Regions from separate parts of the Vreelandella janggokensis genome, predicted to be linked through region 1. Evidence: predicted binding sites of a transcription regulator. Region 1 holds the regulator's gene; each other region holds the start of a gene.
The links. The regulator FliA, encoded in region 1, starts transcription of late flagellar genes. The targets are predictions, from matches to a motif close to CTAAAGTTNNNNNNNNNNCNGCCGATA.
Positions count from the first base shown of each region.

Region 2: a site for FliA is predicted at 2,582-2,608, ahead of fliD (flagellar filament capping protein FliD). Genes of this name have one in related genera too.
Region 3: a site for FliA is predicted at 3,514-3,540, ahead of QC816_RS15340 (DUF4019 domain-containing protein). Genes of this name have one in related genera too.

Region 1 is NZ_JARWAJ010000005.1:210,058-215,862, forward strand. It holds gene QC816_RS14725 (adenosylcobalamin-dependent ribonucleoside-diphosphate reductase) at 1-25, opposite strand, end outside; gene QC816_RS14730 (hypothetical protein) at 220-795, shown strand; gene QC816_RS14735 (OmpA/MotB family protein) at 802-1,482, opposite strand; gene QC816_RS14740 (motility protein A) at 1,488-2,306, opposite strand; gene QC816_RS14745 (RNA polymerase sigma factor FliA) at 2,402-3,103, opposite strand; gene QC816_RS14750 (flagellar protein FlhE) at 3,134-3,541, opposite strand; gene QC816_RS14755 (hypothetical protein) at 3,607-4,164, opposite strand; gene flhF (flagellar biosynthesis GTPase FlhF) at 4,161-5,805, opposite strand, start outside.
Region 2 is NZ_JARWAJ010000008.1:59,910-65,714, forward strand. It holds gene QC816_RS17635 (flagellin N-terminal helical domain-containing protein) at 1-851, opposite strand, end outside; gene fliD (flagellar filament capping protein FliD) at 1,091-2,494, opposite strand; gene fliD (flagellar filament capping protein FliD) at 2,708-4,072, opposite strand; gene QC816_RS17650 (UDP-glucose dehydrogenase family protein) at 4,278-5,594, opposite strand.
Region 3 is NZ_JARWAJ010000006.1:60,625-66,429, forward strand. It holds gene QC816_RS15320 (RidA family protein) at 59-529, shown strand; gene QC816_RS15325 (GlxA family transcriptional regulator) at 717-1,712, opposite strand; gene QC816_RS15330 (cysteine hydrolase family protein) at 1,705-2,271, opposite strand; gene QC816_RS15335 (alpha/beta hydrolase) at 2,528-3,457, shown strand; gene QC816_RS15340 (DUF4019 domain-containing protein) at 3,610-4,026, shown strand; gene QC816_RS15345 (NfeD family protein) at 4,342-5,727, shown strand; gene QC816_RS15350 (slipin family protein) at 5,787-5,805, shown strand, end outside.

The DNA of each region.
Region 1 (5,805 bases):
TCATAGCCTGGGTAGCAGTACTCATGTCGCGAAACTCCTTAGCGGCGGTGAAAATAGCACTTGGTCAAAGCGATTATACGAGGCAACCGGATGAAGTATAGCCCTGACTTTCCACTATATCGGCTGCTTTTTGATATTTTTTCTACCATATATAGAAAAATCAGCGCGTTAGCCTTTTGTCCCCGAGCATCAGACGATAGGCTAAGGGTTTTCCAGATGATGGGCCTGTTCATGCCGTTGATATCGCGTTTTCATTCCGCACTTGCTTACCCTGCACTTGGCGCGGCATTGGTGTTATCGCTGCCATCGGCTCATGCCGTGTCGTTTAACGTCGAAGACGACCAAACCCATGAGCATTGGCAGTCGATGTCATTGACCCTCGGTGACGAGCGGCATTTTCGTGCCGTGGAAGCGCACAGCTATTCCGATGCCACCTTGAGTATCAATGCCACCCAGGGCGTGTGCGACTTACCCTGGCTGGAGATGCGTGTCGAGCTGGAGGCCGCTCAGGGCGAAAGCCAAGCGGTTAATCAGGTGCCTGCGCGGCTACGCGTCGATGAGCGAGAGCGCATTCACAGCGTCGCCGAATTTATCACCGAGCGTGGCGATAACGGCTTTTATGCCCACTTTTATCTCAACGATATCGATCAATTGATCGCCGACATGAGTGTTGGTGAACAGGTCTTCCTGGGTTTTGATCAGGGAGATGAAGCCCCCTGGTACATGATATTCAGCCTGGAGGGCGCGGGAGAGGCACTGGCAAGGATGCAGCGCCTGTGCCGGGATGCGTCTTAGTAGGGGTTACTCCTGGGTTGGCGGTTGCCTGAGTACCAGTTCGACACGACGGTTGGCCGCCCGCCCCTGCGCCGTGGCATTACTTGCGATCGGCTGGGTATCGGCATAGCCAACGGCGCGCATGCGATCAACCTCGAGCCCCTGGCTATCCAGGTGGCGGACCACTGCGATCGCCCGTGCTGCTGATAGCTCCCAGTTGGAAGGAAAGTGCGAGGTCGCGATGGGCACGTTATCGGTATGGCCTTCGATCGACACCTGTCCATCAAAGGCGCTGAGCGTCTCGACAAGACTTTCGACAAGGTCACGGCCCTGCCCGGTGAGTTGCGCCCGGCCGCTATCGAACAACAGGTTGTCGTTGATGCGCAGCGTCACCCCTTCCCGCCCCTGGGAGACATCCACCCCGGGGATACTGACACCCTCAAAGCGTGGCTTAAGGCCGCTATGACGGGGCTCGATCCCGGCCGCCAGTGACGCCAGAGGCAGGTCGGCAATCGCGCCGGGAGATGCTTCAACGACGCTGGCTTGCGATCCGGCATCGTTACCGCCGGGTGGCGCCAGCGAGAGCAGCAAGACAAACAAGGTCAGCAACAGCGTCAATACATCCAGATAGCTGGTCATCCAGCCATCGTCGCCACTGTCCTTGGGCAGTGGCGCTTCCAATGTATGGCGGGTATCCCGGTCCAACATGCCGACTACCCCTTGGCGGGGGCGCTATTCGAGGCGCGCGGCTTCTTGACCTCCGGCTCGCGGATTTCGTCATGGTAATTGGCGACAAAGGAATTGAGCGTTTCTTCAATAAAGGAAGGTAACCGCCGCTTGGTAATCAGGGAGATCCCTTCCAGCACCATGTTCATGGTGATCAGGCGCTCCTCGGTGCGTCGCTCGAGCTTTACCGCGATAGGCTTGAACACCAGATTGGCCAGCAGGATACCGTAGAAGGTGGTCAGCAGCGCCACCGCCATGCGCGGGCCGATCACATCAAGATTGCCGGCGTCCATGACTTCCAGCATATTGACCAGTCCCACCAGGGTGCCAATCATGCCGAAAGCGGGCGCATAAGTGGCCATGGTGCGGAATATCTGGGCTTCCGCATGCTCACGCGCCTTCAGCCGCGCAATACGCCAGCGCAACATATCGAAGATTTCGTCTTCTTTGGTGTTGGCGATCACCAGTTGAATGCCGGTCCGCAAAAACGGATTACGGGTGTTTTCGAGCTCTCGTTCAACAGCGCGGACATCGCCCTTGAACCACAGCCGGGACATGGCCACCAACTCGTTGATATCATCACGCACGTAGGTGTTTTCGCGCCGGAAGACCAGCCCGACCAGACGCACCACCCGCAGCACTTCCTTGAGGGGATAGCTGATAAAGGTAGCGGCAAGTGTGCCCGTGACCACGATGGCGAGCCCAGGCAGGTTGAGGAAGCTATCCGGCGATTCGGCGGTGAAAAACAGGACGCTTACCAGCAACAGGATGCTGGCGAAAATACCGATCAGCGTCGATGGGTTCATGTCGTGCTCCTTAAAGCAATATAACGGGGCTTATCAGCACCGAGCGCTAAAACGTCAGCCAATCGCCGTTGCCCTGGCAGTGACGTCAAAAGACCCTAAACCGAGTCGTTTAACTTGGCGCGCAGACGGCTGACTGCCTGACTATGCAACTGGGAAACGCGTGACTCCGTGACGCCGAGAACAGCGCCCACTTCTTTCAGGTTGAGCTCTTCCTGGTAATACAGCGCCATGAGCAACTTTTCACGCTCGGGCAGCGCCTCAATGGCCGCCACCAGGGTTTCCCGCTGCTGGGCATCGAGCAAGTGGTCAAACGGCGAACTCACGGTTTCGCGATTATGCGGTTCGCTGCCATCCGCCACCAGCTCTTCAAAGGGCAGCAACTGCCCGCTATTGGTATCGTGCAATAGCTGCTGATAGTCGCCCAGCGGCATCTCCATGGCGTCAGCGATTTCCGTTTCTTCGGGGGGACGCCCAAGCGACTGCTCCAAACGCCTGACGGTTTCATCAACGGCCCGCGCCGAACGACGGACGCTGCGAGGCAGCCAATCACGAGTACGCAATTCGTCCACCATCGCCCCGCGTATGCGCTGACTGGCAAACGTCGCAAAGGTGGCCCCCTGAGTGGCATCGAAACGTCCCAGAGCTTCCAGTAGCCCCATCATGCCTGCCTGGATTAAGTCATCCAGCTCTATGCTGGCCGGCAACCTGACCTGAAGCGTCAAGGCCTGACGTCTCACCAGTGGCATGTACTCCGTCATCAGCTCACTTTGTTTGATCCTGCCTTGTGCTGTGTACATCCTATTGCCTCGCGGCTAAACCACCTGTGCTCACTGGTAATTCACTATCATCTGCAACCCTTTAACGCTAACGGGACGCTGCCCTGGGTTTAGCGCAAATTGAAAATGCAGGGGCGTTGTCGCACTTATGCCTGATAAAGCACGGGTCTCCCCACGCATGCCCGATAATGACACACAGCGCTCGGGGTGGCATAACCATGCCTGTAGCGCTGCCCCGGGCGCGTGTTGGTACTGCCACTGGACTCGCTCGATGACCGCCGCTGGCGTGGTAGCGCCCGCTGGAGGACGAACCGGTTCACTGCGACTGGCGCGGTCGCTCATGGTCACCATGAGCCCCGGCACTTGTGTCACCCAGCTGCTGGACGCTCCCTGAGCAAACGAACCGAGTCCCAGGGCTAGTACCAAAATGCTAATCGCATGACGCCAATAGCCTAGCATGCATCGTTCCTTCTCATGAGCGGATTAACCCCGATTATTAGACGCTTTACCGGCGTTAGCTGCCATTAGCGGGCCAGCAATAGCAATTCAGTGTCAAGATAGTGGCCGGCCGCTTGCTGCAGGTTGGCCAATAGGCCTTGCCTGGGCAGGTGAGGCTCGTGCAGTGCCAACAAGCGTTGCGGGCCGTTATGCTGCCGCAGCTGTTTCAATAGCTGGTACATGCGCCCAAATGCATCGGCATCGCTGCTGACCCACAACGCCCAGCGACGGTGTTGCTGGCTGAGCGTCGCCAGTTCAGGTGCATCCGGCATCACGATCCGAATATCCCAGTCGGCCGGATCCCCGGCCCAGGCTCGCCCTAGCGCGGCCCACTGGCCCAGGCGCGCGCTGACCTTGCGCACCTCTACCGGCCCATCGCCCGATAGCCCGGTGACCATTAACGGCGTTTTAGGCTTAGGCGGTGTGACAGGCGGCTCCATGGCCGCCGCGCTGGGCACCACGGGTGAGCGGTAGGCCATCGGCCCGGATGATTCCGTTACCTCGGGAGGCGCTTCATCGCCCCGCTGCTGACGCTGCAGATCCGCCCACTTGCGCAGCCCAGAAGCTTGGTCTTGTGCGCTCATGCCAGGCCCTCACGATTAACACCGCCCAGTTGGCGGATCGCATCACGGGCCATAAAGGCGTATACCAGCGCATCCAGCAATGCCGTATCGCGCCGACGGCGACGGCTGCTTAGCAGGTTCAGCACATCACCGTGCAATGCACCGGCGGCCTCGTCCTCGGCGCAATCAAGGTGCCCGGCAATGGCGGCAATGCCACTGGCCATCAACAGGCGCACTTCAGGGCTTACGTCGCCACTATCGGCGTCTTTGAGCTGCTGCCAGGCACGCCGTGTCAGCGCCGCAAGGCTTTCACTCTGCAGTTGGGTCACCAGCAGGCTCAGCACCTCATTGCCCAATCGCGCGGGGGTGAGCCAGTAACGGCGGGTGACCACTTTGGCGCTTTCGGGGTCACGGACTTCGCCATACCACGCCAGCAGCGCCCGCCCCTCTTTGTCGGTAACTTCGGCATAGGCCGTCCACAGCGCCATCGGCTGGCCACGGAAGCGCACATTGACGCGGTGATTGAGCGTACTCTCGGCAAACAGCTGGCGCAGCGCATAGCGTTCACCGTGCAAGTTTACCCTGAGTGCCGGGGGTGCCAGGCTGACCCAGGTCAGGTATTGGCGCTCTAACCAGGTCAACGCCTCGCTATCGGGTAATGACGGCAGCAGGTGCACGGCGACGCCATCGCGCTCGCTAAAGGTGGTCATGCGCGGTTGCCAGCCAGCGGGCTGGCGGTGCTGAAGCCAGGGTAGCGCCATCCAGGCGCCCTCGGCATCCAGTCCTATATCCGGCATCGCCCAATCGCAGCCGCGTTCATTGCGGCGGGGCGACCAGGCCATGCCCAGCATGTGTTGGGGCGGTGGGTACCCTTCCAGAAGCTCGTCCAGACGCTGATCCTGCAACACGCTGGGCAGGTTAGCGATATCCCAGACGCCTTCGAGACGCTCAAAGCCCACCATGCGCTCGCGCAGACGCGCAAACAGCGACGACAGACGGCGCCCCTGGCCCAGCACATCCCGTGACCAGCGGGGCATGCTGAGCGGTGCGGCGGATGGAGATCCACTGCCTGACCCGGCCGCGTCGGTATTCAGCGCCTGATCGACCAGGGTAGCCGGGTCCGCCACCGCCATATCTTCGGGGACCTGCTGACCATAGGAACCAAACAGCACGCGCATGCCATGGCGCATGACAATATCCAGGATAGGCGCCAAACGTCCCGCTTCGTCCTGCTTGGTGATGATGCAGTCATCCAGTTCAGCACCTGCCGCACGGGCAGCCTGGCGATAGCGCATCACCACTTCTTCCAACGTTTCCGGTTGGCTGGCGGCATTCAGCAGCAGTACCAACCTGACGTTGGAGCGACCACCCTGCAAGTGAGCGATCTGCTCGATGACCCGCTGGTCGCGCTGGCTCATGCCCACGGTATCGATGATGACCCACTGTTTGCCCTGCAGACGATTCAGCAGGTCGTCGATGGGTTGCTCCGCATCCAGCGCGTACATCGGGATATCCAGCAGGCGCGCGTAGATGCGCAGTTGCTCATGAGCGCCGATACGGAAGCTGTCGGTGGTCACCAGGGCGACGGGACGGGTCCCATGGCGCATGACAAAGCGAGCCGCGAGCTTGGCGGTCGTGGTCGTCTTGCCAACCCCGGTGGGC
Region 2 (5,805 bases), on a different contig from region 1:
GCACCACCCAGGTTAACGGTTACGGTATTTGTCTCGCCAGCGCCAGGTGTCAAACCAAGATCAGAATCGAATTTGGTTAGCGCTACATCTGTTTGATCGAAAGAGAAAGTATTAGTTGCTTCATCCAAAGTATATGCAATCGTTCCATCACCGGCAGCAGCAGGATCTCGCGTAATGACAGCATCGTCTTGCAGATTCTCGAACAAATCACCAGCAGTGGTTGCTTCATTGAACGTGGCATTTTTGTAAACGCCATTGCCCTGATCAACAAAACCTGCAGCTGCTAGGTCTTGAGTTGATGCTGTGCTATTCGGCGTGCCGCTTTCGTTGACGTTGAAGCCTTGCAGGCCCAGCGTCTCGGCATTGATTTGCTTCAGGTTGACTTCGATTGTCTGACCGTCGTCAGCACCTACCTGAATTTTCAGACCGCTGTCACTCGCCAACACCTTGGTGCCGTTGAAATCGGTTTCAGAAGAAATACGATCAATTTCAGACAGACGCTGATTGATTTCGTCCTGGATAGAGTCCAAGTCATCAGACGAGTTTGTACCGTTTTGCGCTTGAACGGACAGCTCACGGATACGCTGCAGGTTGTCGTTTACCTGATCCAAACCACCTTCAGCGGTCTGGGAAACCGAGATACCGTCGTTGGCGTTACGTTGCGCCTGACCCAGACCGGTGATCTGTGAAGACATACGGTTGGCGATCGCCTGACCAGCGGCATCATCCTTGGCACTGTTGATACGCAGGCCAGAGCTCAAACGCTCCATGGAAGTTTGCAGAGCATTCTGCGATTCACGCAGGTTCTGCTGACCGATCATCGAGGTAATGTTGGTATTGATCACTGACATGGTGTGATTCTCCTTGCTTGGACACTGGCCTAGAAGGCCCGCTTTTCGGCCACTGTGTGTGCCGTTATTTTAATTAACGGCGCGGCGGGGAGAACCTTTAGGGCTAATGCTAAAAAAATCCCGAAATACGTCAGAAAAATGTTAACAAACGTAAGCGTGGCGCTTGCTGCCATATTGAGACGCAAACAGGGCCTTTCGGCCCTGCGGGTAACGCCTTTGCTGAATAGCTAGTGCAGGGATTAGTCTCGGCCTAGCTGAGCGTCCAGGGCGTCAAACTGTTGCGTCAGATAGGAACTGGTACTGTTCATCTGCGCGATCATGGCATCCAACTGGCCGAACTGGGTACGGTAGCGGGAAATGGTGCGCTCAATGGAGCTTTCCATGCGCTCGTAGCGCTCACCGAGGCTATCGATGCGGTTTTCTGCACCACTAATGGCATTGCCTAGGGTGCCAGTTTTACTCATCAACTGCTCAAGCGTGGTGCTCAGGCTACTGGCCAGACCTTGAGAGGCATCATTGCCTTCCACACCAGTAAAGAAATCTCTCAATGCATCGGGGCTATTTTTAGCCAAATCGCTGACAGCGGCGTCATCCATTTCTAGCGTGCCATCGCGCTGTAGGCTAATGCTCAACTGGCTGAGCGTGGCAAGCTCACCTCCTGCCACACCGCTGGTCAAAACGCTGCGTAGTCGACCTTCAATGGTGCGAACGGTGCTGTCGCCGACCAGCTCAGCCGCCTCGCCCGACTCGTTATCGAACTTCGTCACGGTGCCGATAGTGTTTTTTACTTCGTTGAAAGCTTCGACGAAGTCGCCAATGGCTTCGCGTACTTTGAGAGTGTTGCGTTCGACATTGACCGTGCTGCTGGCGGTTTCTCCTTCGCCCAGGCTTAACTCGCCGAGATTAAGGGTTACACCTTGAATGGCCTCTTCAATCGTGTTGCTGGCACTGGTGATGGTGATGCCGTTAACATCCAGCGAGGCATTTTGCCCGGCGCGCGCAGCCTCAGCGCCTAACGGCTGTGTGGTCGCATTGGCTCCATCCGCTTTCAAGAAGCTAAACCCACTCACCGAGGCATCCAGCCCCGTCTCTTTTGAGCTAAGCGCCAACCGGTAGCCGTCACCGTCGAAAATCACGCTGGCGCTGACACCGGCATTTTCGTGGGCGTTGATTGCATCGCGAATATCTTCGAGGCTGCTGTCCGCGGCCACGTCGATATTGACGCTATTCTGACCGGTAAAAGCGAGGCGCAGTTGGGTGGCATCACCCATATCAAGCGGGTCGTCGCTTTCTGTGCCTTCATCAAGTCGCTGTGACGCTAGCGTACCCGCCGTGGCCAGCGCGGTCACTTCCACTCGATAGCTGCCGGGTAACGCATCGGCATCGGTCGTCGCGGAAATCTCATCACCACGCACATTGGCGGAAAGGCTCTGATAGAGCTTAGGATCGTTCAGCGCATCAACCGCATCCTGGAATTTATCCATGGACGATTGAATTTTGCCATAAGCGGAAATCTTGGCTTCCTGCTGCTCCTGCTGACGGGTGATCGGTGCGAGTTTGCCGCGTTCGGCATCCTGTAATTGATCCAGCAGCCCATTAAGGTCGAGGCCTGAGCCAATACCTAGAGAGGTAATCGTTGCCATACTGGGAGTCCTCAGTAAAAGGCTAAACCTATCCACTGCACTGCGGGCCACTCACGCCACGTCAACGCAAAATTTTAATAAAAATATTATCGGTCAAAGTGAGCGCAACTTTAGCGCTTTTTTATTGGTTTAGATATTTATGGTGGTTTCAACTAACAAAAAAACCTGCACGAAGCAGGTTTTTTAAACGTAACTCGCTGTATTGAAGGCGTGTTAGCGACCCAACTGAGCATCCAGTGAATCAAACTGCTGAGTCAAGTAGTTACTCGTCTGGTTCATTTCGGCGATCATGCCGTCTAATTGGCCGAATTGGGTACGGTAGCGATCGATGGTCTGGCTTATGGACTGCTCCATGCTGGTGTAGCGATCACCCAGTGATTCGATACGGCTTTCACTGCCGCTGATCGCGCCAGTAACGGTACCATTGGTACTCAGCATCTGGTCCACGGCGGTATTCACCTGACCCGCCAGACCAGGATTATCGCCACTCCCCGCGAAGAATTCAGATAGAGCCTGCTGGTCGTTGGCGACGACGTCATTTAGCTTGTCGTTATCCAGCGAGAGTGTACCGTCAACCTCAAGCGAAATGCCGACCTGGCTAAGCATTGAGAAGCCATCGCCCTCTTGCGCCACACCGCCACTCAGCACGCTGCGCATGCGAGACTCAACGGTACGAACCGTGCTGTCACCATTGAGTGGTCCAGCCTGCCCGGTCTCCTGGTTGAAGTTGGTCAGCTCGCCTGTTGACTCTTTCAGCGCGTTATACGAATCGACAAACGACGTGACGGCTTCACGCACGGCAAGAGTGTCCTGCTCTACCGCAACGGTGCTATCGCCCTCGCTTTGCAGGTTCAGCGTAACGCCTTGAATCGCACCCTCGACCTGATTGGTCGGGCTGGTGATATCGATGCCGTTGACGTTTAAAGCAGCGTCGGTGCCATCCTGCAATGTATTTGCTGTATCAGCAGCGAACGGGGCGGCATCGCTAAACGAGAAGTTACTGATAGATGCATCCGCACCGGTTTCTCGTGAGCTTAGTGCCAACCGATCTTGGGTGCCATCGTTGATGATAGTGGCATTGACCCCGGCGTTTTCATCCGCGTTGATGGCATCGCGGATATCTTCCAGAGAACTGTCGGCGGCGATGGTCACGGTTGACGTAGAGGGTGTGGTCGCTTCATCACCCTCACCAAAGTTGAAGGTCATGATTTGTTCATTGGCCGTCCGCGTACCTTCTGGGACTCCCACCGACGCCAGAGTCCCACGGGTAGCCATGGTATCCACGGTAATGTTGTAACTGCCGGGCATGGCAGTTTCATCGGCGGCAGCGCCCACTGATTCGCCACTGACATTGGTCGACAGGCTCTCAAAGAGGGAACCGTCAGCAAGTACACTCGCCGAGTCCTGGAACTCGGAAAGCGCACTCTCCAACTGCCCATAGGCCGATATTTTGGTATTTTCGGTTTCTACTTGTTGCTCAATCGGGGCAAGCTTTTCGCGTTCAGCGTCTTCAAGCTGATCGAGCAAGCCGTTCAGGTCCAACCCTGACCCTATACCGAGAGAAGAAATAGCACCCATACGCTAACCGCCTTTTTTGAAACGAGTGAAGCAACCGCCTTAATTAACGCCCATCCACTACACCTTACTGGGCTACCGTGTTGCTAACGTTAAATATGTTTATTTCATTGCTGATTACTTAGTGACTCGGCTTATAAAGAACAACCTTGAACATTCTAGCCAATTTTTAAGTACCAAAATGTAACCAAGCGTGTGCGAGTGCACGCTATCGCCCGACCCCCAGATACGTAAGCCCCGCTGCCTGGGCGGCGCTTGGTGTAAACAGGTTGCGTCCATCGACCACCACTTTATCGTTTAGCTGGCTGGCCAGCCATTCCAGATCGACGCTGCGAAATGCTTTCCATTCGGTACAGATCACCAGGGCATCAGCCCCTTTGACTGCCTGAATGCGGTCGCCGGCGAGCAGCAGATCGTCGCGGTCGCCGTAAAGGCGGCGGCATTCGGCCATGGCCTCGGGATCAAAGGCCTGCACCTTGGCGCCCGCCTGCCAGACCGCTTCCATCAACGTGCGGCTGGGGGCTTCGCGCATGTCGTCGGTGTCGGGCTTGAAGGCCAGCCCCCACACGGCAATGGTTTTACCCGTCACATTACCCAGCGCTGATTGCAGTTTGGTGAATAGGGTTTGCTTTTGCTGGGCGTTAACCGTTTCCACTGCATTGAGTAGCGCGGGGGTGTAGCCCAGTTGCAGCGCGATGCGCTCAAGGGCCTGCACATCCTTGGGAAAGCATGAGCCGCCGTAGCCACAGCCGGGGTAAATAAAGTGGTAGCCAATGCGCGGGTCGCTGCCGATGCCTCGGCGCACGTCTTCAATATCCACGTCGAGACGTTCGGCAAGGTTGGCCATTTCATTCATGAAGCTGATCTTGGTGGCCAGCATGGCGTTGGCGGCGTATTTGGTGAGTTCTGCCGCGCGCACGCTCATGAACATCAATTTTTCGTGGTTACGGTTATAGGGGGCGTAGCATTCGTGCATGCGGGCTTTGACGCGCTCGCTTTCAGTCCCGACGATAATTCGTGCGCCGCGGGTAAAGTCCTCAATTGCAGCGCCTTCTTTCATGAATTCAGGGTTGGAACACACATCAAACGGCACATCGACGCCACGGGCAGCGAGGGTTTCGCTGATCGCTGCATGCACCTTCTCGGCGGTACCTACCGGCACGGTGGATTTGTCGATCACCAGTTTGTAATCGTTCATGTGCTCGCCGATGGTGCGCGCGACGTCCAACACGTAGCGGAGGTCGGCACTGCCGTCTTCATCCGGTGGGGTGCCCACAGCGATAAACACCAGCTCACCATCGCGCACGGCTTGCTCGGCGTTGGTGGTAAAGCTGAGCCGCCCGGCGTCAACATTGTGCGCCACGATATTGCTGAGACCCGGCTCGAAGATGGGCACTTCACCGGCATTTAACTGGGCGATCCGCTCGGCGTTGACGTCCATGCAGGTGACCTGATGGCCGACATCGGCCAGGCAGGCGCCTGCGACTAATCCTACGTAACCGGTTCCAAAAACACTGATATGCATGCCGTGTTAACTCACTCATCAATACGGGTGGCGAAATTTATGACGAGCTTATCACGTCATTTGGACATTGATGACGGGGCGTGGCAGGAAAAACATGGGATAGACGTTGGTCTAATATCGACTTTCGTTTATAATGCACTGCAACACCTCGGCATTGAGCACATAGCATTACGCATGCGTTTTCAGACGCTCAGTGCTGCCCGGCTAACGT
Region 3 (5,805 bases), on a different contig from region 1:
AATCAATACCAGTGCACGTTGTCACAAAATTATTAACAGTCCATACGTGGAGCCTGTAATGAAATCAACCGTAGAAGAGCATATCTCCTCATTGGGTTTGGAATTACCCGTCGTTACCACACCAAGGGGCAATTTTCTTTCTTATGCCATTTCGGACAACATGCTCTATCTGTCAGGTAAGGGCGCTCCGCTGCGAGAAGAGGGCGTTGCTGTCCCAAAAGTTGGGCAGGACGTCACTGTCGAGCAGGCTCGGATGTACGCTCAAGAGGTTGGCCTGTATCTTCTTGCGCTCATTCAAGAGGCGCTGGGTGACTTTGATCGGGTTCGGCGTGTCGTGAAGGTGTTTGGTATGGTCAATGCTGATCCAAATTTCACCTCTCACACTGAGGTCATCAACGGTTGTTCCGACCTATTTGTTACCGTTCTTGGTGAGCGCGGTGAACATGCACGTTCTGCCATTGGGGTAGGCTCATTGCCGAAGGGGGTTGCGGTGGAAATTGAAGCCATCGTTGAGTTTTCAGACGCTTGACCACAGCATCGCCACGCTTAATCTTTCCCATGAGCTGCACTGATCTTTGGTTGCTACTTTTTAACCAACATCGAGATTCAGGAAAGGCAGGCCGTTCATGACGGATATTGCGTTCGGGGTATCTTTTCCTATCAAATCAACACCATGTGTTGATGCGATGGTGCAATAACGCTAAATAAATCATGAATCAAGATATCTGGGAGCGCCGCCATACGCTAGGCGGCGCTTTTTCCTGGCGAGCCCAGATGCGCCGTAGTTGCCGCTCATCACCGAATCCGGACGCTTCCGCGATGCGCGCAAGCGTCCATGTCGTTTCGGTCATTAACGCTTTCGCTCGCTGCAGGCGTAACCCCGTGATGTAGTCGCCCACCAGCATGCCGGTGAGACGTTTGAATTGACGCCGGAAATGGCGTTCGCTCATGGCGGCTTGAGCCGCCAGCGTTTCGATAGGCCATCTCTGAGAGGGTGCGGCGCAGATGGCATCTTGAACGCGATGCAGCCGTTCATCCACATGATTACGCCCCTCGAGCCAGGCGCCCAACTGAGGCTCCTGGCCGCTGCGGCGAAGATACAGCACCATCTCTCGTGCAACCGCTAAGGCCAGTGAATGGCCGCAAACACGGGTTAGCCAGTAGAGCATGGTATCGATCCCTGTTGAGATCCCAGCGCTGGTTAAATAGCGCCCGTCCTCGGTAAAGATACAATCACGTTGTACCTCTGCTTGTGGGGCTTTGGCTTGTAGCTGCTCGATTAGCGTGTGGTGGGTGGTACAGCGCCGCCCCTCCAAGAGGCCAGCATCCGCCAGTAATAGCGTGCCGGAGCAAACAGTCATCAGCGTATCCGCATGGTGGGCATTCGCCTTGAGCCAAGTGACGCACTCCTGTTGCGCTAATGGCTCAAGACTATTGCGATACTGCCCTGGAATCAGCAGTAAATCTTGAGGGGAGAGCTGTTCAGGTAATGGGTCAATGCCGCTAAGGGTGAGCGGCCCTAACCACTGTATGGCCGCAGTGGGGCCGATATAGTGAACCTGAACGTCTATCGAGAGCCGATCTGCGCACTGCAAAACCTGTAGCGGGCCAATCAGGTCAAGTGGCACCTGGCCGGGCATCATCAGTACCGCCACCCGTAAAGTGGTGGCTCTAGGGGATGGCGGTTGGCTATGTTGTTGCTCTTCACTCACGCGTATTTTGCCATTCGTTGATCATGTCGTGTGTACTGATAATACGTGCAAAGCGGCCTTCAAGAACCAGCTCGGTGCGTGCCTTGATATCATCGGCCAACCAAGTGATGTCGTGGCGCGTCATGGGGAAGGTTAGGGTAGCATCGCTTATAAAGTCGACGCTAAAGCCTAAATCTGACGCCACCCGGGCGGTGGTTTCGCAGCACTGCTCGGTACGAATGCCGCTAATGGCAAGCCGTTCAATGCCGTGCTCCCGTAACCAGTCCCCAAGTGAGGTATCGGTGAAGGCATTATGGGCACGTTTATGATAGGTGACTGCTACGTCATCGTTAAAATCATCAAGCGGACGAATAAGGCCATAATCCGGGTCAAAAGGCCCTTGGCTGCCGGGTTCTTCATGCAGAATTCGCACAACGGGAATCTTGTGTGCCTGAGCTGCATTCAGCACGGCCCTTTGCCTAGGGCGCCAGTCCTGGGCGAGGTCTTCATCCCAGTAATCCCGTGCGGGGAAAGAGGCCTGTACATCAATTAATAGCAATGCAGTTTTAGAGTGGGTCATGGCTAATCTCATCGTGTTGAAGTGAGGTGATAGATTAGCTGCTACGTATCCTGCCAACGATGCGTTGTCCGGTCACAAAGGGGGCAGATTCGGCCATTTATAGGGAGTGTCATCTCGCTAACACCACCATCATGGGGCGTTGTCGTGACATGTTCTCATTGCGGATTCTGCTACGCTCAAAACACGCTGGATGACTGCATGAAAGTGGCAGCGAGCTTGGATGTGATGGCGGTGGGAGGAATAAGTGAGACAACGCATGATGATTGCCGTTATGGGGGCGTTGCTGGCGATGCCGACAGGTACAAACGCGAACAGCCTTGATTTTGAAGCGCTGGCCTCTGCGCAAGCATCACGCCCGCTGCCCGCGCTGCAAACGTATGAAGCGCGGGACGGAACATCGCTCGCGTATCGCCATTATCCAAGTGATGCCCGTACTGCGCTGATCCTCGTGCATGGCTCTGGAACCGACAGCAGGTACCTGGCGACGCTCGCCCATGAATTAGCCGCGTCAGGTGCTGCCAGTGTTTACACGCCGGATGTGCGCGGGCATGGTCCTTCGCCGGCGCGCCGTGGCGATATCGACTACATTGAGCAGCTTGAAGATGACCTGGCGGACCTCATTGCCCATATCAAAGAGACCAACACCGATGTCTCAAGGGTGGTCGTTGGCGGTCATTCATCCGGGGGCGGGCTCGCGGTACGCTTTGCCGGTGGGCAGCATGGTCACCTTGCCTCGGCGTATCTGCTGCTGGCGCCTTACCTTGGGCACGATGCGCCCACTGTGCGGGATAATTCCGGTGGTTGGGCCGAGCCAAGTGTCGCCAGGATTGTGGCGATCTCGATGCTCAACGCGATTGGCATCACGCATTTCAACGGGACGGATGTATTGCGGTTCAACTTGCCACCTGAATACCGCGATGGCTCAGAGACGCTCGCCTATTCATACCGGTTGATGAGCGGTTTTAGTCCGGCTGATTTTCGTCAGGCGCTGGGCTCAGTGCAGGTGCCCGTTCTGGTGGTCACCGGTGCTGAGGACGAGGCGTTGTATGCGGCTCAATTCGAACCCGTGCTGCGTCCGCTTGTGCCGCATGCGGACATCACCACGGTGGAAGGCGCATCGCACCTGGGACTAGTGGTCAGTGAAGAGGGTATCGCGACCGTTCGCCAGTGGCTTCAGGGATTATAGTGGGCAACAACAAGTGCGGGCGCCGCCCATAGATATTGGCGGATCTTTCAAACCCCCTAAAGAAACCTCGCCAGTTTCCGATATCTCTTTATATCGGACGAACGTTATCGAACGACGTTGTTCGACCGTCCTCAATGTATCGAGAATCAGCCATGCCCAAAAAACTCAGTTGCATCATCACGGCCGTACTGCTGTCTTTCAGTACGCATGCCATGGCCCATACTGCCAATGAGGCGGAGGCCGCTGCGCTTGCCTGGTTGAACGCGATTGATAACGGTGACTACGAGCAAGCCTGGGAGACCTCATCGCCTATACTAAAAGCGCCGCTGTCACAGGGAATGCTGGCCCGCACCATTGAGCTTGTGCGCCGGGACTTTGGCGAAGTGGCCTCGCGCAAGCGCGTTCGTACCAGCCACCAGACGTCCATGCCGGGTGCGCCGAGCGGCGACTATATCGTCTTCACCTTCCAAACCGGCTTCGAGAACAGCGGACGTCGGCTCGAAACCGTTACCCCCCACCTTGAAAACGGCACCTGGCGGGTGAGCAGCTATTACGTGGAAACGCCATGATTTGCCCGCTACCAGCGCTGCATGCCTGGCGCATCAGCTTGCCCAGGTTTATTTCCCGATAGGGATAAAAATGCCAGGTTGGCACTAAATCGAGTCAATTTTTCCCGGTAAGGAAGTAAACGCTCCGCACCATCACCAATCCCGCCACAACTGCTATGTTGAAAGTACACCAACGCGGCAATATTACTTGTTCAGTAAATATACAGGGTGTAGCTTCTGTATATGTTGATTCCTATAGCGGATGTGCTGACATAACGGCTACTTAACCAGGTAGCCAGGTAATGTTTCAGGACGCGAGGCGCGGGGAGAGTTGATATGCGAAGCCTTTCTCACAAATCCCCTTGGCTGTGGTTATCGCTGGCAGGCGTGCTGATGCTAGCGCTGTCGTTCGCCTGGCAGGCCACGGCGCAGACCTCATCGCCTAACGCCCTGGTCATGAACATTGAAGGGCCCATTGGCCCCGCCACCAAAGATTATCTTGAGCGCGGTCTGCGCAAGGCCCGCGAGCAGAACAGTGAGGTGATTGTCGTTGAGCTGGATACGCCAGGCGGCCTGGTCGACACGACGCGCGACATGATCCGGGAAATGCTGAATACCGACATTCCTGTGGCGATGTATGTCTCCCCCAGTGGCGCTCGGGCGGCCAGTGCGGGCACTTACCTGCTGTATGGCAGCCACGTTGCTGCCATGGCGCCCGCGACCCATCTGGGGTCTGCCACGCCGGTGCAGATGGGCGGTTCCGGCTTTCCCGGCAGCGCTGATGAAGCGGATGACAACGCCGAAGGCCAATCGGAAGGCGAGAGTGAAAGCGAGTCTGGAAGAGAGAGCAGCGCCATGGAGCGCAAGGTCATGGAAGACGCGGTGAGCTTTATCCGCAGCCTGGCCGAGCGTCACGACCGGAACGCCGATTGGGCCGAAGCGGCGGTGCGCGAGGCGGTCAACCTCACTGCCAATGAGGCACTGGAGCAGAACGTCATCGACGTGATTGCGCGGGACCTGAATGATCTGCTTTCGCAAATAGACGGCATGTCGGTGGTCATGGAGCGGGGTGACCGGACGCTGGAGACAGCCGACCTTGCCGTTGAACGCTTTGATCCGGATTGGCGCACAGAGCTGCTTTCGCTGATTACGAACCCCAATATTGCTTACTTCCTGCTGATCATCGGCTTTTACGGGCTGATCTTCGAGCTTTCGAGCCCCGGCAGCCTGTTCCCTGGCACCATCGGGGTTATTTCGCTGCTGTTGGCGCTCTTTGCCTTTCAGATGCTGCCGATCAATTACGCGGGCCTGGCGCTGATCATCGTCGGTCTGGCGCTGATGGTGGGCGAAGCGTTAATGCCCAGTTTCGGCGTGCTGGGGGTCGGCGGTATTGTGGCCTTTGTGCTGGGGTCGGTCATGCTGATGGATGCCGAGTACCTGGCCATTTCGTTGCCGCTGATTGGCGGCGTGGCGCTGGTATCCGGCGGGCTGATGCTGTGGACCTTGACGCGTTTTGCAACGCTGCGCCGACGCCCGGCCCATACAGGCGTGGAGCAGTTGATTGGCGCAAGCGCCATTGCCCTGGAAGATTTTGAGACTCGCGGCCATGTGCAACTGCACGGCGAGCGCTGGAACGCGGTGAGTAACGTGCCAATCAAGCAGGGAGACGAGGTGAAAGTGGAGCGCCTTGACGGCTTGACGGTTTACGTATCACCCCCGTAACGCCTGGCTGACCCTGCGTTACACATCTATCACTGATCAATCGCTAGACGAGGTGTCCCATGTTGCTATCGTATTTAG